DNA from 2 places in the Streptomyces dangxiongensis genome. Region 2 is predicted to be linked to the other one. Evidence: riboswitches for the same ligand, from Rfam matches in the RefSeq annotation. Region 2 holds a riboswitch; the other holds the start of a gene.
The links. A riboswitch is a leader RNA that binds a small molecule or an ion and turns the genes downstream of it on or off. The one in region 2 is predicted to bind glycine.

Region 1 (10,857 bases), 4.2 Mb from region 2:
GTCCATCGCGGTGCTGGCCGGCCTCAGAGACCGCTGGACAACCACCTCATGAAGAACACCGACCCCGAACCCACCGACACCCCCGCCGACACCCTGGGCCCAGGCACACCGGCGGCCACCGGCGCCCCCGAATACCCGCCGAGCCCAGATACCCCGACAGCCACCGGCGACCCCGCCCCACGCCCACTCCCGCAGGCACCGGCAGCCGCCGACGGCGCTCGCGCCCCGCAGGGGCCACCGGCACCCGACGACGAGACCCGCTCGTGCGGTGCGGGTGGCAACCCGAAACCGGCCGAAGGCCGGCCGACCGCCCCCCACCCGCACCCACACCCGAAACGGCCCCCTCACGAGGGCCTGGACGCTCACCTCGTCGTAGACCGCCCCCCGTTCCGCCTGGACGTGACTCTGACGGCCACCCCAGGGGACGTCGTCGCCCTGCTCGGTCCCAACGGCGCCGGCAAGACCACCGCCCTGCGCGCCCTCGCCGGTCTCACCCCGCTCGCCGACGGCCACCTGCGCCTGGACGGCACCTCGCTGGAGCGCACTCCTCCGGAGTCCCGCCCGGTCGGCGTGGTCTTCCAGGACTACCTGCTCTTCCCGCACCTGTCCGCCCTGGACAACGTCGCCTTCGGCCCCCGCTGCCGGGGCGCGGGCAAGGCCGAGGCCCGCGCGCAGGCGGCGGTCTGGCTGGAGCGCATGGGGCTGGCCGCTCACGCGGGCGTCAGACCGCGCCGCCTCTCCGGCGGCCAGGCCCAGCGCGTCGCGCTCGCCCGCGCCCTCGCCACCGGTCCCCGGCTGCTGCTCCTGGACGAACCGCTGGCGGCCCTGGACGCCCGTACCCGCCTGGAGGTCCGCGCCCAGCTCCGCCGCCACCTGGCCGAGTTCGAGGCGGTCTGCGTACTGGTCACCCATGACCCGCTGGACGCCATGGTCCTCGCGGACCGCCTGGTGGTCGTGGAGGACGGGCGGGTCGTGCAGGAGGGCACGCCCGCCGACATCGCCCGCCACCCCCGCACGGACTACATCGCCCAGCTCGTCGGCCTCAACCTCTACCGCGGGCAGGCCGCGGGCCACACGGTACGGCTCGACGCCGGGCCCGCGATCACGACGACGGAGGAGCTGTCGGGACCGGTCTTCGTGGCGTTCCCGCCGTCGGCCGTGACCCTGTTCCGGGACCGGCCCTCCGGCGCCAGCGCCCGGAACGTGTGGCGCTGTGAGGTAGCGGGCCTGGAGACGCACGGCGACCGGATCCGCGCCGACCTCACCGGCGGACTCGCGCTGACGGCGGACCTGACGACGGTCGCCGCGGCCGAGCTGGACCTGCACCCCGGTGCGCCGGTCTGGGCGATGGTCAAGGCGACGCAGACGCACGCGTACCCGGCCTGACGCCCTGGCCCACTACGGTGAGGGCCCATGAGTCTCAGCATCCGCAACCAGTTGCCCGGCACCGTCACCGAGGTGCACCCCGGCGAGGTGATGGCGACCGTCGGCGTCCGCCTGAACGGGGGCCAGAACCTGACGGCGGCCATCACCCTGGAGGCCGTCGAGCAGCTCGGTCTCGCCCCGGGCTCCCCCGTGCACGCCTTGGTGAAGTCGACGGAGGTGTCCCTGGCCACCAACCGGGTCGCGGGCCTGTCGATCCGCAACCAGCTTCCCGGCGCGGTCACCCACCTCGTGGTCGGCGACGTCATGGCCTCCGTGAAGGTCACCGTGGACGGTGGTGAACTCACCGCCGTCATCACCAGGGACGCGGCCGAGGACCTCGGCCTCTTCGTGGGCTCCGACGTCGTTGCCCTGATCAAGGCGACCGAGGTCTCGCTGGCGACGGCGTAGCGGAGACCCGAAGGTCCCGCCCGGATTCCGGGCGGGACCCTCACCAGAGGCTCGCTCAGTCCTCGTACGCGTCCAGCGGCGGGCAGGAGCAGACCAGGTTGCGGTCGCCGAAGGCCTGGTCGATGCGGCGCACCGGCGGCCAGTACTTGTCGGCGGCCGAGACACCGGCCGGGAAGACCGCCTCGTCGCGGCTGTACGTGTGCTTCCACTCACCGCCGAGCGCGGCGGCGGTGTGCGGGGCGTTGCGCAGCGGGTTGTCCTCGGCGGGCCACTCGCCGGAGCCGACCTTCTCGATCTCCGCGCGGATGGTGATCATCGCCTCGCAGAAACGGTCCAGCTCGGTGAGGTCCTCCGACTCGGTCGGCTCGATCATCAGCGTGCCGGCCACCGGGAAGGACATGGTCGGGGCGTGGAAGCCGTAGTCGATCAGGCGCTTGGCGACGTCGTCGACGCTCACGCCGGTCGCCTTGGTCAGCGGGCGCAGGTCGATGATGCACTCGTGCGCGACCAGACCGCCGGGGCCGGTGTACAGGACCGGGTAGTGCGGCTCCAGGCGCTTGGCGATGTAGTTCGCCGACAGCACGGCCACCTGCGTGGCGCGCTTCAGGCCCGCACCGCCCATCAGACGGACGTAGGCCCAGGAGATGGGCAGGATGCCCGCGCTGCCCCACGGGGCGGCCGAGATCGGGCCGACGCCGGTCGCCGGTCCCGCGGCCGGCTGGAGCGGGTGGTTGGGCAGGTACGGTGCCAGGTGCTCGCGGACGGCGACCGGGCCGACGCCCGGACCGCCGCCGCCGTGCGGGATGCAGAACGTCTTGTGCAGGTTGAGGTGGGAGACGTCACCGCCGAAGTGACCCGGCTTGGCCACACCGACGAGGGCGTTGAGGTTGGCGCCGTCGACGTACACCTGACCGCCCGCCTCGTGGACCCGGGCGCAGATGTCGGCGACGTGCTCCTCGAACACACCGTGCGTGGACGGGTAGGTGATCATCAGCACCGCCAGCTCGTCACGGTGCTTGGCGATCTTCACCCGCAGGTCCTCGATGTCGATCTCACCGTCTCCGGCGGTCTTGACGACGACGACCTTCATGCCGGCCATCACGGCGCTGGCCGCGTTGGTGCCGTGCGCGGAGGACGGGATGAGGCAGACGGTCCGCTGCTCGTCGCCGTTGGCGCGGTGGTAGCCGCGTACGGCGAGCAGACCGGCCAGCTCGCCCTGCGAGCCGGCGTTCGGCTGGAGGGAGACCTTGTCGTAGCCGGTGACCTCGGCGAGACGTTCCTCCAGCTCACGGATGAGCGTCAGGTAGCCCTCGGCCTGCTCGGCGGGGACGAAGGGGTGGAGCTGCCCGAACTCGGGCCAGGTGACCGGCTCCATCTCCGTGGTCGCGTTGAGCTTCATGGTGCAGGAGCCCAGCGGGATCATGCCGCGGTCGAGCGCGTAGTCGCGGTCGGCCAGCCTGCGCAGGTAGCGCAGCATCGCGGTCTCGGAGCGGTGCTGGTGGAAGACCGGGTGGGTGAGGTAGGCGTCGGTGCGCAGCAGCGCCTCGGGCAGGGTGTCCTCGGCGGCCCGGTCCAGCGCCTCGACGTCGGCCTCGACGCCGAACGCGGACCAGACGGCGTCCAGCCGGGCCCGGCCGGTGGTCTCGTCGCAGGCCATGGAGACGTGGTCGGCGTCGACCATGTGCAGGTTGACGCCCTTGTCCCGGGCGGCGGCGACGACCTCGGCCGCCCTGCCGGGCACGCGCGCGGTGACGGTGTCGAAGTAGGCGCCGTGGACGATGTCGACCCCGCCGGCCTCCAGGCCGGCGGCGAGCAGCGTGGCGTAACGGTGGGTGCGGCGGGCGATGGTCCGCAGGCCCTCGGGACCGTGGTAGACGGCGTACATGCCGGCCATCACGGCGAGCAGCACCTGCGCGGTGCAGATGTTGCTGGTGGCCTTCTCACGGCGGATGTGCTGCTCACGGGTCTGCAACGCCAGGCGGTAGGCCTTGTTGCCGTCGGCGTCGACGGACACACCGACCAGACGGCCGGGCAGGCTGCGCGCGAACTTCTCCTGGACGGCCATGTAGCCGGCGTGCGGCCCGCCGAAGCCCATCGGCACACCGAAGCGCTGGGTCGTGCCGACGGCGATGTCCGCGCCCAGTTCGCCGGGGGAGGTCAGCAGGGTCAGCGCGAGCAGGTCGGCCGCGACCGTCACCAGAGCGCCCAGCTCGTGCGCCTGGTCGATGACCGCCTTGATGTCCCGTACGGCACCGGAGGCGCCCGGGTACTGGATCAGCACGCCGTTGATCTCGCGCTCGGCGATCCCGGCCGGGATGCCGTCGCTGAGGTCGGCGACGACGACCTCGACGCCGGCCGGCTCGGCACGCGTCTCGATCACGGCGATGGTCTGCGGCAGTGCGTCCGCGTCGACCAGGAACAGGCCCTTCTTGTTCCTGCCCATGCGCCGGGAGAGCGCCATCGCCTCGGCGGCGGCGGTGCCCTCGTCCAGCAGGGAGGCACCGGAGGTGGGCAGGCCGGTGAGGTCGGCGACCACCGTCTGGAAGTTCAGCAGGGCCTCCAGGCGACCCTGGGAGATCTCCGGCTGGTACGGCGTGTAGGCCGTGTACCACGCCGGGTTCTCCATGACGTTGCGCAGGATGACGGGCGGCGTGAACGTCCCGTAGTACCCGAGACCGATCATCGAGCCGAGGACCTGGTTGCGGTCGGCGAGGGAGCGCAGCTCGGCCAGCACCTCGGCCTCGGTGCGGGCGTCCGGCAGGTCGAGGGCGTCGGCGTTCTTGATCACATCCGGGACGGCGGCCGCGGTCAGCTCGTCCAGCGAGCCGTACCCGACCTGCGCGAGCATCTTGGCCCGCGCCTCCTGGTCAGGGCCGATGTGGCGCTGCTCGAACGGGATACCCGCTTCGAGTTCGGAGAGCGGAGTGCGATGGGCGGTCATGGCGGAGGCCTCCTGGTCTGACGCGACCTTCGAGGGGCACCCCGGTACGGATACCCCGACGGCCTCCCCCTCTGTCATCTCGACCTGAGAGCTTCACCGGGCCCCCGCGGGACCGGCTTTCACCGTCGGTGAGAGCGGGACGCCGTGCACACCCGCCCTGCTTTCCAGAGTGACCTCGTCCGTGCGGTACGTGAGCCTGAGAGATTCCGGGGAGGATTTGCTCCTTCGGCGCCTCCGACGTGGTCGGAGGACTCTCCCGCGCGGGGTCAGCAGCCGCTGTCAGCCTACCAGCGGGGTCGACGCCCGAGCCCTCGAGTGGCCGCTTCCCTGAATCTGCTCTTTTGTAGTGCTTACGGATGAGTTGCGACCACGTGGAAAGAGAGGGACCGTGCGAACCGACATCGATCCGCGCAACCTGATCGGCCGCAAGGCATTCGACGTCAATGGCGCCAAGATCGGCACCATCGACGAGGTGTATCTCGACGACGCGACCGGCGTGCCCGAGTGGGCGGCCGTACGCACCGGTCTCTTCTCCCGGGACGCGTTCGTCCCTCTGGGACCCAGCGAACTCCTCGACGGCACGCTGCACGTCCCTTTCGACCGCGCCCTGATCAAGGACGCTCCCGACTTCGGCGTGGGCCGCCACCTCTCACCCGAGCAGGAACTCCAGCTCTACCACCACTACGGACTGGACACGGCGCCCCCGCCCAAGGCCCCGGACCACGACTTCGGCCCCCTGGCACCACCCGAGGAGACCCGGTCCACACCGGGCCCCTGATCCCCACCGCCGGGTTGTCCACCGCCGGGTTGCCCCTCGCCGGAGGCGTCCGCGGGGTTCTCCACACCCGGGGCGCCCGGGGCGCGCTTCTCTTCCGACGGCTGCCGCACGTCCCGCCCCGCGCACGCGCCCTGCCCCCCACCCGAGAGCCGGCCCTCACTCGAGAACCGGCCCTCGACCGGAACCCGGCCCTCAGCCGAGGCCGGATGCCCAGGTCGCCCGCCCGAAGCCGGCCGCACGGCCGCGACCGGGTCCGGGGCCGGGGCCGCGTCACCGCTCGGCCCGCCGGGAAGGCCGGCCGGGTGGGCGAGGCCGGTCCCCGGGACCAGCGGCAACGGCTCAGCCGGCGCCAGCGCGGGATCGTCGACCCGGAACGTCCGTACCCGGCCCGGCCCGGACTGCGGGGTCTCGAAGCGCACGGTGACCCGGCCCAGCCCGCTGCCCTGCACCCACCCGTGCCCCCAGTCGTCGTGCCGCACGTCCTGCCCGGCCCGCCACTGCCGCTCGGCCGGTTCCACCTGCTCCGCCGGAGCCTCCGGCACGGTCTCCTCGGCGAGGTCCACCGCCCGCTCCCCCGCCGCCTGCGCGAACAGGTCCTCCTGCGTGTAGTCGGCGAGCCCGGACACGCCGACGCCGAGCAACCGCACCCCGCCCGTGGTGTCCACGGAGTCCAGCAGCCGCGCCGCCGCCTCGCGGATGACCGCGGGATCGTCCGTGGGCCCTCGGAGCGTCTCGGAACGGGTGAGGGTCGAGAAGTCGTACCGTCGCACCTTCAGCACGATGGTCCGCCCGGACAGCCCGGCCTCGCGCAGCCGCCGGACACACCGGTCGGCCAGCCGCTGCACCTCCAGGCCGACCCGCAGCCGGTCGTGGATGTCCACGTCGTAGGTATCCTCCACCGACACCGACTTGGTCTCCCGCTCAGCCACCACGGGACGCTCGTCCCGGGCCAGCGCCATGGCGTACAGCGCGTGTCCGTGCGCCTTGCCGAGCATCCGGACGAGTTCGTCCTCGCCCGCCTCTGCCAGCTCCTCGACCGTGGTGATCCCGGCCCGGCGCAGATGGTCCCCCGTGGCCGGCCCGACCCCGGGCAGGATCCGTACCGGCATCGGCCCCAGCAGCGCCCGCTCGGTCCCCGGCTCGATCAGTACCAGGCCGTCCGGCTTGGCCTGCTCGGAGGCGATCTTCGCGAGCATCTTGGAGGCGGCGAGCCCCACCGACCCGGTGACCCCGGTGACCGCCCGGATGTCCGCGCGCAGCCTCTCCCCGGCCCGCCGCGCCGACTCCTCGTCCCAGGCCGCTCCCCCGGCCTCCAGGTCCACGAACGCCTCGTCCAGGCTGAGCGGCTCGATCAGCGGTGACAGCTCCCGCAGCAGGCCCATCACCTGCTCGCTGACCGTCCGGTACAGGGTGAAGCGCGGCACCAGGTAGGCGGCGTGGGGTGCCAGTCGGCGTGCCTGCCCCATGGGCATCGCCGAGTGGACGCCGAACACCCGTGCCTCGTACGACGCGGTCGCCACCACACCGCGCGGCCCGAGCCCGCCCACGACGACGGCCTTCCCGCGCAGGCTCGGCTTCGACGCCTGCTCCACCGAGGCGAAGAAGGCATCCATGTCGAGGTGCAGGACCGTGGGCGCGTTTCTCACATCTCCGATGCTGCACCACGGCACTGACAACGCGGTGACGCCGGGGGGCACCGCGCGGGATCCGGCGGTCAGACCGCCCGGTTACGGCGCCGCGCCAGCTCGTCCGCGGGGTTCTGCCCGACGAGGGTCTCCCCGGTGTCGATGCGCTCGCCGTGTAGCTGGGAAAGCGCGCTCTCCACGTCCCGCCACACCACGCCGACGGCGATCCCGAAGACGCCCTGACCGCCCTGGAGCAGGGCGTGGACCTCGTCCGGCGAGGTGCACTCGTACACGGTGGCGCCGTCGCTCATCAGGGTCATCCGCTCCAGGTCACGGAAACCGCGTTCTCTGAGGTGCTGGACGGCGGTGCGGATGTTCTGGAGCGACACCCCGGTGTCCAGGAACCGCTTCACGATCTTCAGGACGACGACGTCCCGGAAGCTGTACAGACGTTGGGTGCCCGACCCGTGGGCGGGCCGCACGCTGGGCTCGACGAGGCCGGTGCGGGCCCAGTAGTCGAGCTGTCGGTAGGTGATGCCGGCGGCCGCGCAGGCCGTGGGCCCGCGGTAGCCGATCTGCTCGGACGTCATGGACGCCACCCCTCCGCCGTTCGGCACCGCCGTCGGCGGCTGCGGAGCGTGATCGGCCGCGCTGCCGGGATGGGGGTAACCCCCGCTCGAGCGCAGCCGCGAGTCCGGGGGCGGGTACGGACCGCTCTCCCCGAAACCGCGTCCGGGGGCACCCCCAGCCGTACCGTCGCCGCTGGTTCTCACGCCGACCTCCGTCCTTGACCTGCCTTCTCGACGGTAGGCAGTCACCAGGGGTGCGTCAACGATCGCCACACTCGGCACGCCGAGTGATAATCACCCTGAGAGTGGTTTCCCGTGTCCCACCGCGGGGAAAGGCTAGCCGAATGCGCTCGCGGGAAGCCGTAGGACGCTCTCAGTGGCCGGAGGCAATTGCCGGGACAGCGGCCCCGCGAAGCCGCCCACCGTCCCGGGGGAGCCGGGGACCGGCAGGCCGGCACCGCGTCTCACTGGCTGCTGGTGCCGAAGTCCTCGGGCGAGATCTGGTCGAGGAACTCACGGAACTTCTCCACCTCGTCCTCCTGCTCGTCCGGAATGGCGATGCCCGCGTCGTCCAGCACCGTGTCACTGCCGTAGATCGGCGTTCCGGTGCGCAGGGCCAGCGCTATGGCGTCGGAGGGGCGGGCGCTGACCTCGACCCCGCTGGCGAACACCAGTTCCGCGTAGAAGACCCCTTCCCGCAGATCGGTGATGCGGACTTCGGTCAGCTCCTGGCCGACGGCCTCCAGCACGTCCTTGAACAGGTCGTGGGTCAGCGGTCGCGCGGGGGCCATGCCCTGCTGGGCGAAGGCGATCGCCGTCGCCTCCCCCGGCCCGATCCAGATGGGGAGGTAACGATCGCCTCCCACTTCGCGCAGGAGCACGATCGGTTGGTTGGAGGGCATTTCGACCCGGACACCTACGACATCGAGCTCGTTCACACAGCAACCCTAGGCCGTGCCCGGGACGTTTGGGTAGTCGGGCCGGGAACAGGTGCCCGATCCGGCCGCCCGGACGCCTCGCCGCTCCCCCGTCCCAGAGCCGGCCACGGCCGGGCCCCGGCTGGTTCCAGCGCGGTCCCGGCAGGGTTCAGCGAAGCCCCACGCGGGTTTCAGGGGAGCCGTACGCCGAGTGCGGTCCTCACCAGAGCGGCGTGCAGCTTCGTCGTCTGCGCCGCCAGTTCCTTCGTACGGGCTTCGGCGAGTGCCCGGGTCTGCGGGTTGCGGTGGCGCTTGAGCGGGGCCACCACCTGGTCCACCAGCCCCGCCTCACGGTCCGCGGCGGCCTTCATCACCCGGAGGTGGCGCGGCTCGATGCCGAAACGGCCCAGGTCGGCGATGAGCGCCGCCACGGTGACCGCCTCGGCGTCGTACACCCCGTCCTCCACGGGAGCGATGAGCCCGTAGGACTCCCACTCCTTCAGTTCGCCCTCGTCGATGTCCGCGGCGGCCAGCAGCTCGGCCTTGCCCACCCTGGCCACCGTGGGCCTCTCCTGCGGCTCCGGGCCGTCCTCCGCGGTGCGCTGGCGCCCGACCAGGGGCAGCGGGGCGGCCTCACCCCGCTCCACGGCGTCCAGGTACTCCCGGATCACCTTGAGCGGGAGGTAGTGGTCCCGTTGCATCCGCAGGACGTGACCGAGGCGCTCGACGTCCCCGGCACTGAACTTGCGGTACCCCGACGGGGTCCGCTGCGGCTCGATGAGCCCCTCCGACTCCAAGAAGCGGATCTTGGAGATCGTGACTTCGGGGAACTCGTCGCGCAGCACGCTCAGCACCGTGCCGATGCTCATCAGCCCACTGTCCCTGGCGGCGGTACCGCTTCCGGCACCGCCGCTCGGTGTTCGCAGCATGGACCTTCCCTGGGGGTCCCCCCGGACGTCGGTCCGGGGGTGGGTCAGATGCCCTGCCGGCTCGCGTAGAACACCAGCCGGTACTTGCCGATCTGCACCTCGTCACCGTTGGCCAGGGCGACCTGGTCGATGCGCTCCCGGTTGACGTACGTGCCGTTCAGGCTGCCCACGTCGGCCACCGTGAAGGAGCCGTCCGGGGAGCGCCGGAACTCCACGTGCCGCCGGGAGACCGTCACGTCGTCCAGGAAGATGTCGCTCTGCGGATGACGGCCGGCCGTGGTCAGGTCGCTGTCCAGCAGGAAGCGACTGCCCGAGTTCGGACCCCGGCGCACCACCAGCAGCGCCGAGCCCAGCGGCAGCGCGTCCACCGCGGCCTGCGCCTCCGGAGAGAGCATCGGCAGCGGCGTCTGGCCGGTCGCCTCGGAGTCGTAGGCCTCGAGGCCGGAGATCGAGATCGTGGACGTGGTCTCGGAGGCCCGTTCGGGTGCCACTCCGGGGCGCAGCGGCGCGCCGCAGTGGGAGCAGAACCGGGCGTTCTCCGCGTTACGGTTACCGCACCTCGTACACACCAGGACCGACATCGACGGATCCTCCTGCCGCGGCTGCCCCGCGGGGGCGTTGGACGCGTACGGGCCGGAGGCGAACCCTCCACCCGCACCTGAGGTTGACGGTTGCCCGAAACCTATGCCGCCGGCCTGGGCAGGGTCAACAGACGCCGCGCCCTGACCACCGGAAATGTCACCGCCCGGACCAGCGACCTGGTCCCGGAACAGCGGGCGCTGGCCCTCCGCCTCAGGCTGCGCGCGATGACGGGCGGTGGCGTTGTCGCCGCCCTCTCGCGCGCTCTTGCCGAACAACTTCGCAAACAACTTCACGGGCGATTCCCCTTGACCGAAACAGACCCGCCCGTGGGGCAGGACGAACCCTGATTGCCTACACCGGCCGAGCCGGACATCTTCACAACGTCCGTATCCACCAAACAGTTTCCATCACGCGCCATCTCTTCGGTGCGCCGACCCCCCGCAAGCTCATGCCCGTGCGCGACAGCCGCCATGCACCGGCGGTTCACCGGGAGGACGACCGAGCGTAGTCAGGCCGCTTCGCCTGTCGCAAGGCAGCCACGACGATCTTGTCCGACTGCTCCACGGTCGCCGTGGCCTGCTCCTTCTCCAGGGTCTGCACCACGCCTCCAGGAATGTTGAGCGCCGGCTCGAGGTCCTGCGGCTTGCCGATGACCTTGAAACGATAGGGGGCGTTGATCTTGT
Region 2 (10,857 bases):
CAGTCCGAGGTGATCAGACTCGCGTGACGCTGGGCCAGCAGTGCGAGCCGCGCGGCGACTTCGGCGTCCGTCGGGTCGGTGGCGGAGATGGCCGGGGAGACGTTGTGGGCGTCCGTCGTGATCAGGATGTAGTGGTTCGCGGAGTAGAACGAGGTGTCGTAGCCGCTGTTGACGTAGGTGGCCGCGTCACCGTCGAAGAACACGAACCAGGGCCGGATCGAGGCGTCGTAGCGGCTGGTGCGCGGGTCGCCGCCCGCGGCGCCGAGCACGGCGGGGAAGGCCTGGGCCGCGGCGATGTTCCCGGCCGCGTACAGGTCGCGCAGGCGGTCGCCGTACTCCTCGTCCGTCCAGTAGTGGTCGAACGGATTGGACTGTTCCACCGTGCCCGGGATCAGTTCGAAGACGAACTTGCCCCGGAGGGCGTCGCGGGTGGGCCAGGCGTCGGCCTTCGCTGCGGCGTCCAGGGTGCCGTACGTTCCGCCCAGCAGGGCGGCGGGCTTGTAGACGCTGCCGCCGAGCTTCTGCGCGACGAGCGTGTCGAACTCGTCCGGGCCGAGGCCCGCGTTGTCGTCGAAGCCGGCCTTCAGCTCGACCTTGACGACGATCGGCGGGTGGTCGGGGTGCAGTTGGTTCCAGGCGGCCATGTTGTCCAGGCAGCCGCCGAGGTCCTGGTTGCGGCTCTTGCCGTACAGCTCGGCCGGTGTCTTCGCGGCCTCGCAGTTGTTGTCGTCGCCCAGCGGGTTGCTGTGGCTGACCCGCCAGCGGTGGCTGACGCTGTCCGCGTACACGTCCAGCTCCAGCAGCGAGGCGCCCGAGTCCAACGCCTGCGCGAAGTACGTGTACTTGGCCTTGTCGTACGCGTTGTGCGTGCCGACGGCCGTCGTCGCGGATAACTTGGGCGACGCCGCGTGGGCGTTGCCCGGCGCCATCACCAGCAGAGCGGCGGCTCCCAGCGGTGCCACCGCCCGTCTCACTCTGCGCATGTGTCAATACCCCTTCGCTGTCGCCTGGTCGGCGGCAGCGTAGGGGTATGCGGTTACTTCGGGGTAGCCCCCGGGAGAACGGCGGTCAGCACTCGATGATGTTCACCGCGAGCCCGCCGCGGGCCGTCTCCTTGTACTTGACGCTCATGTCCGCGCCGGTCTCCTTCATGGTCTTGATGACCTTGTCCAGGGACACCTTGTGGGAGCCGTCGCCGCGCATGGCCATCTTCGCGGCCGTGACCGCCTTCACCGCGGCCATGCCGTTGCGCTCGATGCAGGGGATCTGCACCAGGCCGCCGACCGGGTCGCAGGTCAGGCCCAGGTTGTGCTCCATGCCGATCTCGGCCGCGTTCTCCACCTGCTCGGGGGAGCCGCCGAGCACCTCGGCGAGGGCGCCGGCCGCCATGGAGCAGGCGGAGCCGACCTCGCCCTGGCAGCCGACCTCGGCGCCGGAGATGGAGGCGTTCTCCTTGAAGAGCATGCCGATCGCACCGGCCGCCAGCAGGAACCGCACGACCCCGTCCTCGTCGGCGCCGGGGACGAAGTTGATGTAGTAGTGCAGGACCGCGGGGATGATGCCGGCCGCGCCGTTGGTCGGGGCGGTGACGACCCGGCCGCCGGCCGCGTTCTCCTCGTTCACGGCCATCGCGTAGAGCGTGATCCACTCCATGGCGTGCGCCAGCGGGTCGCCCTCGGCGCGGAGCTGGCGGGCCGAGACGGCGGCGCGGCGGCGGACCTTCAGACCGCCCGGCAGGATGCCCTCGCGGGACATGCCGCGCTGCACGCACTCGCGCATCACCCGCCAGATCTCCAGCAGGCCGGCCCGGATCTCCTCCTCGGTGCGCCAGGCCCGCTCGTTCTCCAGCATCAGCGAGGAGATGGACAGGCCCGTCTCCTTCGTCAGCCGCAGCAGTTCGTCACCGGTGCGGAAGGGGTACTTCAGGACGGTGTCGTCGAGCACGATGCGGTCCGCGCCCACCGCGTCCTCGTCGACCACGAAGCCGCCGCCGACCGAGTAGTACGTCTTGGAGAGCACCTCGGCGCCGTCGGCGTCGTACGCCCGGACGGTCATGCCGTTGGCGTGGTACGGCAGCGCCTTGCGGCGGTGCAGGACCAGGTCGTCGTCGAAGGAGAACGGGATCTCGTGCTCGCCGAGGACGTTCAGCCGTCCCGCCCGCCTGATCGATTCCACCCGCTCGTCGGCCGTCTCCACGTCCACCGTGCGCGGTGAGTCGCCCTCCAGGCCGAGCAGCACCGCTTTCGGGGTGCCGTGGCCGTGCCCGGTCGCGCCGAGCGAGCCGTACAGCTCGCAGCGCAGGGCCGCGACGGAGCCGAGCAGCTCCTCGTTGCGCAGCCGGCGGGCGAACAGGCCCGCCGCCCGCATCGGGCCGACCGTGTGGGAGCTGGATGGGCCGATGCCGATCGAGAACAGGTCGAAGACCGAGATGGCCACGGATGACTCCTCAATGCGGGGGTGGTGCAAAAGGCGGTACAGGGTGCGGGCACCGCGCGCTCTGGTTCTTCCAGGTCCTTCCAGTGTGCGCGGTGCCCGGCGAAAGGTGACTTACTTGTTCAGTCCCGGGTACAGCGGGTGCTTGTCGGCCAGGGCCTTCACCCGGGCCTTGAGGGCCTCGGCGTCGTAGGACGGCTTCAGCGTCTCGGCGATCACGTCCGCGACCTCGGCGAAGTCCTCGGCCGTGAAGCCGCGGGTCGCGAGGGCCGGCGTACCGATCCGCAGGCCGGAGGTGACCATCGGCGGGCGCGGGTCGTCCGGGACGGCGTTGCGGTTGACCGTGATGCCGACCTCGTGGAGCCGGTCCTCGGCCTGCTGCCCGTCCAGCTCCGAGGCACGCAGGTCCACCAGGATCAGGTGCACGTCGGTGCCGCCGGACAGGACGTTCACGCCGGCCTCGCGGGCGTCCGCCGCCGTCAGCCGCTCGGCGAGGATGCGCGCACCCTCCACCGTACGGCGCTGGCGCTCCGCGAACTCCTGCGAGGCGGCGACCTTGAAGGAGACCGCCTTCGCCGCGATCACGTGCTCCAGGGGACCGCCCTGGAAGCCGGGGAAGACGGAGGAGTTCAGCTTCTTCGCGAAGTCCTTCTTCGCGAGGATGATGCCGCCGCGCGGGCCGCCGAGGGTCTTGTGGGTCGTGGAGGTGACCACGTCCGCGTACTCCACCGGGTTGGGGTGGAGGCCGGCGGCGACGAGGCCCGCGAAGTGCGCCATGTCGACCCACAGGTACGCCTCGACCTCGTCGGCGATCCGGCGGAACTCGGCGAAGTCGAGCTGACGCGGGTACGCCGACCAGCCGGCGATGATCACCTTCGGGCGGTGCTCCTTGGCCAGCCGCTCGACCTCGGCCATGTCGACCAGGCCGGTCTCCACGTCCACGTGGTACGCGACCACGTCGAACTGCTTGCCGGAGAAGTTCAGCCGCATCCCGTGGGTCAGGTGGCCACCGTGCGCCAGGTCCAGGCCGAGGATGGTGTCCCCGGGCCGGGCCAGGGCGAACAGGGCCGCCTGGTTCGCGGAGGCACCGGAGTGGGGCTGCACGTTGGCGTACTCGGCGCCGAACAGCTCCTTGACCCGGTCGATGGCGATCTGCTCGGCGACGTCGACGTGCTCGCAGCCGCCGTAGTAGCGGCGGCCCGGGTAGCCCTCGGCGTACTTGTTGGTCAGGACCGAGCCCTGGGCCTCCATCACCGCGAGCGGCGCGAAGTTCTCGGACGCGATCATCTCCAGCGTGGACTGCTGGCGGTTCAGCTCCGCGTCGACCGCGGCGGCGATCTCCGGGTCGAGCTCGTGCAGGGGCGTGTTCAGGACAGTCATGCGGCTACGACTCCTCAGCCGGCGGTGTGGGCGGCGTACTCGTCGGCGGAGAGCAGGTCGGCCGGCTCCTCCGTGACGCGTACCTTGAACAGCCAGCCGCCCTCGAAGGGGGCGGAGTTCACCAGCGAGGGGTCGTTGACGACGTCCTCGTTGATCTCGGTGATCTCACCGGAGACCGGCGAGTACAGGTCGGAGACCGACTTCGTCGACTCCAGTTCACCGCAGGTCTCGCCCGCCTCGACGGTGGTGCCGACCTCGGGGAGCTGGGCGTAGACCACATCGCCGAGCGCGTTGGCCGCGAACTCGGTGATGCCGACCGTCGCGACGCCGTCCTCGGCGGTCGACAGCCACTCGTGCTCCTTGCTGTACCGCAGCTGCTGGGGGTTGCTCATGGCCTGAATTCTCCTGTACGCGCGGGAGTGCTGATGAAGGGGGGACGATAGGAACTGCTCGTGAGCAGGGCGAATGTGCGCAGGGTCACGTCCGGCGGCGCGGGGCGTCCGCCGGGAGCGCCGCCGCGCCCAGTGTCTACTTCTGGCGCTTGTAGAACGGCAGCGCCACGACCTCGTACGGCTCGTGGGTGCCCCGGATGTCCACGCCGACGCCCTCGGTGCCCGGCGCCGCGTACGCCGCGTCGACGTACGCCATGGCGATCGGCTTGCCCAGGGTGGGGGAGGGGGCGCCGGAGGTGACCTCGCCGATCACCCGGCCGCCGGCGACGACGCCGAACCCGGCGCGCGGCACCCGGCGGCCCTCGGCGACCAGGCCGACGAGCACCCGGGGTGCTGTCGCCTCGGCCCGGGAGGCGGCCCCGGCGAGCGCCTCACGCCCGACGAAGTCCCCCTCCTTCTCGAACTTGACCACCCGGCCGAGCCCGGCGTCGAAGGGGGTGAGCGCGGTGGTCAGCTCGTGCCCGTACAGCGGCATGCCCGCCTCCAGGCGCAGGGTGTCCCGGCAGGACAGGCCGCACGGCACCAGGCCGACGCCCTCGCCGGCCTCGGTCAGCGCCTGCCACAGCCGCACGGCGTGCTCCGGCCGCACGAACAGCTCGAAGCCGTCCTCGCCGGTGTAGCCGGTGCGGGCGATCAGGGCGGGGACGCCGGCGACCGTGCCGGGCAGGCCGGCGTAGTACTTCAGCCCGTCCAGGTCGGCGTCGGTGAGCGACTTCAGGATCCCGGGGGACTGCGGACCCTGCACGGCGAGCAGCGCATAGGCGTCCCGGTCGTCGCGGACCTCGGCGTCGAAGCCGGCGGCCCGCTCGGTCAGCGCGTCCAGCACCACCTGGGCGTTGGAGGCGTTGGCCACGACCATGTACTCGGTCTCGGCCAGCCGGTAGACGATGAGGTCGTCCAGGATGCCGCCGTCGGCCCGGCAGATCATGGTGTAGCGGGCGCGGCCGACGCCGACGGACGCGATGTTGCCGACCAGGGCGAAGTCCAGGAGGGCGGCCGCCCCGGCGCCGGTCACGGTGATCTCGCCCATGTGGGAGAGGTCGAACAGGCCGGCCCGGGTGCGCACCGCGAGGTGCTCGTCGCGCTCGGAGCCGTAGCGCAGGGGCATGTCCCAGCCGGCGAAGTCGGTCATGGTCGCGCCGAGCGCGCGATGCACGGCGTCCAGCGCGGTGTGGCGGAGTTCGGTGCTGCTCATCGGTCGGTCGTCTCCCAGGGCATACGGACGGGGCGAGGAACGTTCCTCCCCATCTGTCATCGGAACCTGAGAGGTTCGCCACGACCGCCACGGGGACGATCAGGACTTGCACCTTGGGTGGGACCACTGGACACAGCGGCCCGCTTTTCAGATGTGCCTCGCCCGCGCGGTAACGGGGCCTGAGAGATTCAAGGGAGGGACTTGCTCCTTCGGCGCCCCAGACGGTCCGAGGGACCTGGGGACTCTCCCGCGCGGATTCAAACGGCCGGTATGCAGTTGGCGGGCACATCATCGCATGAGACCCCGGCTTCTGTAACCGACCTGTGGCACGACCCGCACCGAACCACCGACCGCCGGCCATTACCTTCTCTTTAACTTCGACGGGCAGGACATGACCGAGCCCACAGGGGAGGACGATCAGGGTGAACAGGACCACGGCGTACGGCACCGCCGCCGCCCCCGGCCTGGCGGTGCCGAAGCAGCCCTCCGCCCCCGCCACCGCCCGCGGGCACCACGCCGCGCGGCCCGTCCCGGTCGTCCGCGACCTGCGCGACCGGGCCGGCCGCGGCCCGCGCGCCCTCCTCTTCGGGCCGCGGGACGTGGTGGTGATCACCGGCCTGCCCGGCAGCGGCAAGTCCACGCTGATGCGGCGCGCGGCCGCCGGCCACCGCGTCGACTCCCAGGACGCCCGCGACCGCTTCGCGGCCCGTCTGCCCCGCCTCCTGCCGTACGCGCTCTACCGCCCCCTGGTCCGCCTCGCGCACTACGCGGGCCTGCACCGCGCGCTGCGCGCCGGCGGCGGCGTCGTCGTCCACGACTGCGGCACCCAGCCCTGGGTGCGCGGCTGGCTCGCCCGCGCGGCCCGCCGCCGCGGCGGCACCCTGCACCTGCTGATCCTCGACGTCGCCCCCGCCACCGCCCGCGAGGGCCAGCGCGAACGCGGCCGGGGCGTCTCCCGCTACGCCTTCCGCAGGCACCGCCGTACGGCCGCCCGGCTGCTGCGCGCGGTCGAGCGGGGCGAACTGCCCGCGGGCTGCGGCTCGGCGCTGCTGCTGGACCGGGCCGCCGCGGACACCCTGCACCGCGTGGACTTCGCCGCCCCGGATCCCCGCTGACGTGCCGCACGGATCCGTCGCGGAGCCGCGATGTCACAGCCACCCGCTAGCCTTCAACCTCACAGCAGTGGTTCCCAGCAGGCGGTAGGCAGATGGACTTCCCGGCGGACCTTCCCGCGGACTTCCCGGCACAGACACACCCCCACCCGCACGGCGGTTGGCCCGGCAACGAGCTGGAGGAGGTGCTCTCGGCCTCCCTCGGCGTCCCCGCGGCGGGCGGACGGATCATCGAGGTCCTCGGCCGCAGCTTCCTGTGGATACCGCTGCCGGCCGGCGGCGGCCCGGACAGCGGTCCGCTGGACCTGCCCACCCTCGACATCGAGGGTCAGGTGTACGTGCCGGTGTTCAGCTCCGAGGAGCAGTTCCGGCAGGCGGCCGGCTCCCACATGTCGTTCGCCGTCGCCCCCGCCGTGGAGTTCGCCCGGGGCCTGCCGCCGCAGGCGGGCCTGGCCGTGAACCCGGGCGGCGTGGTCGGCATCCCGCTGCCGCCCGAGGCCGTGGCCGAGCTGTGCCGGGTGGGCCGCACCCCGCTCGACGGCCCCGGCAGCGGCGGCCGGGTCCGCCTCTTCGAGCCCGACTGGCAGGACGACCCGGTCGACTTCCTCTCCGCCGCCTCCGCCGAGTTCGCGGACATCGGCGTGGTGGTGACCGCCCGCCGCTGCCTGGCCGCCGTCGAGACGGACGAACCGGTGATGTTCGTCGGCGTGGAACTCTCCCGGTGGGAGGGCGACCTGCGCACCCTGCCCCTGGAGGCCCTGGGCCGGGCCCTCGGCAGGGTTCCGGTGAAGTGGCCGGTCAACCTGGTCCTCATGGACGTCACCGACGACCCGGTGGCCGACTGGCTGAAGACGAACGTCCGCCCCTTCTACCGGTTCGGCCACTGACGGCCCGCCCGGCCCGGCTGTCCGCCCCCCGCGCACGGCCACGAGGCCCCGGGGCACCGGGCGCTTAAGCTGTCCCCCAACGCGGGGCACTCCACGAGAAGGGGCGGTAAGACAGGTGAGCGCGAGCCCGAGCGGCAGCGTCGAGCACATGTTGCGCCAGGTCACGCCTGGACGCTACGACGCCTACGAGGCCCTGCTGCGCGCCCTCGCCGCCCCCTCCTCCGGCCAGATCTGGATGTTCCTGTGGCGCGGCCAGGCCGGCTCCCCGGACGCCCAGTACGGCGACATGGAGGTCGACGGCCTCCACTACGCCCCCTGCGTCACCTCCGCCCAGGAGCTGTCCGCCAGTGGCTGGAACCGTTCCTACGAGGTGGTCGACGGCCTCGACGTGGCCCGCACCCTCTACCCCGACCACTACGGACTGTGGCTCAACCCGCACGCCCCGGGCGGCGGCGTCGGCATCCCCTGGCTCGACCTGCGCCGCATCGCCACCGGCCTGGACCGCCAGCCCGCCGGCCCCCTGAGCCTGTCGGAACCCGGCATCGAGATCCCGCAGTTCTACGCCCTGCTCGCGCAGAACGCGCACCGCACCCCCGCGCTGCGCTCGCTGCGCCGCGCCTGGGTGCAGCCCGCGCTCGGGGCGCCGTATCTCGCCCTCGGTCTGGACGTGTACGACACCTCCCCGGCGGCGGTCGACTCGGTGCGCGCGATGATGCAGCAGTCCGTCGGCGCGGTCCCGGAGGGACTGCCGGTCTCGACGGTCGCGATGACGGACGGCTACGACCCGGTGGTCATGTGGATGCGGGCCAACGCCCGGCCCTTCTACGACCGCGAGGCCCACGCCCCCGCACCGCCGTCCCGGTCCCCGCTCCAGGTCCCGCCGGCCGCCGGCTACGGCTACCCGCCCGCGCACGGCGCCTACTGAGCAACGGGCAGGCGTGGCGGAGGTTTTGAGCGGGGCCGCGGCATCCGCGTGAGCGACGGACTTCTGCGCGCGTAGACGCCGCCGGTACGCCCCGTTCCGGGCGAATTCGCCGTTCTGCCCCAACTGGCCCGCGTCCGAGGGCCGTTACCCACTGTTCGGATAACGGAATCCCCCGCACTGCATCACGGTTGCGCATACTTTCACCGCCAACTCTGGCGGGTGATCACAACGACGCTGAAGACTCGCGACTCAGACGCGAGGCCGAGGCCTCGTGCTCGATGGCAAGTCGACAAAGCCGCAATCCGCGGCAGGCGCAGGCCGGTCACCACCGGCGAGAGGGGTCGCTCACCGTGACCGCACCGATCGAGACCACCGGAGCGGCAGCCGAGGCACAGCCGGAGGCTGTGCTGGAGGGTGCCGGAAAGGGGCAGATCGAGGGTCGTTCCCTGGGCCAGATCGCCTGGACCCGGTTCAAGAAGGACAAGGTCGCCGTCGCGGGCGGCGTCATCGTGGTCCTGCTGATCCTCGTCGCGATCCTCTCGCGCCCCCTCCAGACCGTGTTCGGGCTCGACCCCAACGCCTTCCACCAGGACCTGATCACCCCGGACACCTCGCTGCCCAAGGGCAGTTGGGGCGGCATGAGCATGGATCACCCGCTCGGTGTGGACCCGAAGTTCGGCCGGGACATCGCCACCCGCGTCCTGGAGGGCTCCTGGGTGTCGCTGGTGGTCGCCTTCGGCGCCACCGTCCTGTCGAACGTGATCGGCGCGGTCCTCGGTGTCGTGGCGGGTTACTACGGCGGGCGGGTCGACTCGATCATCAGCCGGCTGATGGACACCTTCCTCGCCTTCCCCCTCCTGCTCTTCGCGATCGCCATCTCCGCCACCCTCCAGGGCGGCGCCTTCGGCCTCAACGGGCTGCCGCTCCACCTGAGCGTGCTCATCTTCGTCATCGGCTTCTTCAACTGGCCGTACCTGGGCCGGATCGTGCGCGGCCAGACCCTGGCCCTGCGGGAGCGCGAGTTCGTGGACGCCTCCCGCGGCATGGGCGCCAAGGCCCCGTACATCCTGTTCCGCGAGCTGATGCCCAACCTGGTCGGCCCGATCATCGTCTACTCGACGCTGCTGATCCCGACCAACATCCTCTTCGAGGCGTCCCTGAGCTTCCTCGGCGTCGGCATCCAGCCCCCGCAGGCGTCCTGGGGCGGCATGCTCCGTGAGGCGGTCACCTACTACCAGGTGGACCCCCAGTTCATGATCGTCCCCGGACTCGCCATCTTCGTCACCGTCCTCGCGTTCAACCTGCTCGGCGACGGTCTCCGCGATGCTCTCGACCCGCGCAGCCGCTGACGCCTGCTGCGAAGAGCCCGAAAATTTGTCAACAATGGAGGGGAAAGCGCCCATCATGCGAAGGTCAGCGCTGGCCGCGATCGCGGCCATCGGCTCCGTCAGCCTGCTTCTTGCGGGTTGCAGCAAGGCCGATGACAACAAGAACGAGAACGGCACCAAGTCGGCCGGGGCCAACGCCGCGACCAAGGGCGTCGTCAACGCGTCCGACAAGAAGGGCGGCACGCTCACCTACGAGCTGTCCGACGTGCCGGACTCCTTCGACCCCGGCAACACGTACTACGCGTACATGTACAACATCAGCCGGCTGTACGCCCGTCCGCTGATGACCTTCCAGCCGGGCGCCGGCGAGAAGGGCAACACCCTCGTCCCGGACCTCGCGGCCGGCAAGGGTGTGCCGAGCGACGGCGGCAAGACCTGGACGTACAAGCTGCGTGCGGGCCTGAAGTACGAGGACGGCTCGCCGATCACCTCGAAGGACGTCAAGTACGCCGTCGAGCGCTCCAACTTCGCGCGTGACGTGCTCTCCCTCGGCCCGAACTACTTCCAGCAGTTCCTGGCCGGCGGCGACAAGTACAAGGGCCCGTACAAGGACAAGGGCGCCAAGGGCCTGTCCTCCATCGTGACGCCGGACGACACGACGATCGTCTTCCACCTGAAGCAGGCCTTCCAGGAGTTCGACTACCTGGTCGCCGCCCCGCAGACGGCCCCGGTGCCGCAGGCGAAGGACACGGGCGTCGACTACATCAAGCACATCGTCTCCTCGGGCTCGTACAAGTTCCAGAGCTACCAGGACGGCCGGCAGGCCGTGCTGGTGCGCAACCCGAACTGGGACGCGAAGACGGACCCGCTGCGCAAGCAGCTTCCGGACAAGATCGTCGTCAAGCTGAAGGTCAACCCGGAGACGATCGACCAGGACGTCCTCGCGGGCGACGCGATCGACCTGGCCGGCACCGGTGTCCAGGCCTCCACCCAGGCCAAGGTCCTCACCGACGCCGACAAGAAGGCCAACACGGACAACACCTACGGTGGCCGTCTCGTGTACCTGGCGATCAACACCAAGGTCGCGCCGTTCGACAAGGTCGAGTGCCGCAAGGCCGTGCAGTACGCGATCGACAAGGTCTCGG

Region 1: another riboswitch for glycine. It lies ahead of gcvP (aminomethyl-transferring glycine dehydrogenase); the one in region 2 lies ahead of gcvT (glycine cleavage system aminomethyltransferase GcvT).

Annotation. Positions count from the first base shown of each region.
Region 1 covers NZ_CP033073.1:6,627,650-6,638,506, reverse strand. Annotated here, with positions in the region: gene D9753_RS30020 (ABC transporter permease) at 1-52, shown strand, start outside; gene D9753_RS30015 (ABC transporter ATP-binding protein) at 49-1,386, shown strand; gene D9753_RS30010 (TOBE domain-containing protein) at 1,414-1,833, shown strand; gene gcvP (aminomethyl-transferring glycine dehydrogenase) at 1,889-4,774, opposite strand; glycine riboswitch at 4,949-5,043, opposite strand; gene D9753_RS30000 (PRC-barrel domain-containing protein) at 5,163-5,552, shown strand; partial or broken gene D9753_RS29995 (DNA polymerase IV) at 5,771-7,198, opposite strand; gene D9753_RS29990 (MerR family transcriptional regulator) at 7,267-7,950, opposite strand; gene D9753_RS29985 (bifunctional nuclease family protein) at 8,211-8,684, opposite strand; gene ftsR (transcriptional regulator FtsR) at 8,855-9,592, opposite strand; gene D9753_RS29975 (FHA domain-containing protein) at 9,637-10,467, opposite strand; gene D9753_RS29970 (DUF881 domain-containing protein) at 10,658-10,857, opposite strand, start outside.
Region 2 covers NZ_CP033073.1:2,420,107-2,430,963, reverse strand. Annotated here, with positions in the region: gene D9753_RS10695 (phosphatidylinositol-specific phospholipase C domain-containing protein) at 1-983, opposite strand, end outside; gene D9753_RS10690 (L-serine ammonia-lyase) at 1,069-2,436, opposite strand; gene D9753_RS10685 (serine hydroxymethyltransferase) at 2,548-3,813, opposite strand; gene gcvH (glycine cleavage system protein GcvH) at 3,828-4,205, opposite strand; gene gcvT (glycine cleavage system aminomethyltransferase GcvT) at 4,342-5,460, opposite strand; glycine riboswitch at 5,504-5,617, opposite strand; glycine riboswitch at 5,618-5,720, opposite strand; gene D9753_RS10670 (AAA family ATPase) at 5,883-6,575, shown strand; gene D9753_RS10665 (enhanced serine sensitivity protein SseB) at 6,668-7,459, shown strand; gene D9753_RS10660 (enhanced serine sensitivity protein SseB C-terminal domain-containing protein) at 7,608-8,384, shown strand; gene D9753_RS10655 (ABC transporter permease) at 8,735-9,733, shown strand; gene D9753_RS10650 (ABC transporter substrate-binding protein) at 9,789-10,857, shown strand, end outside.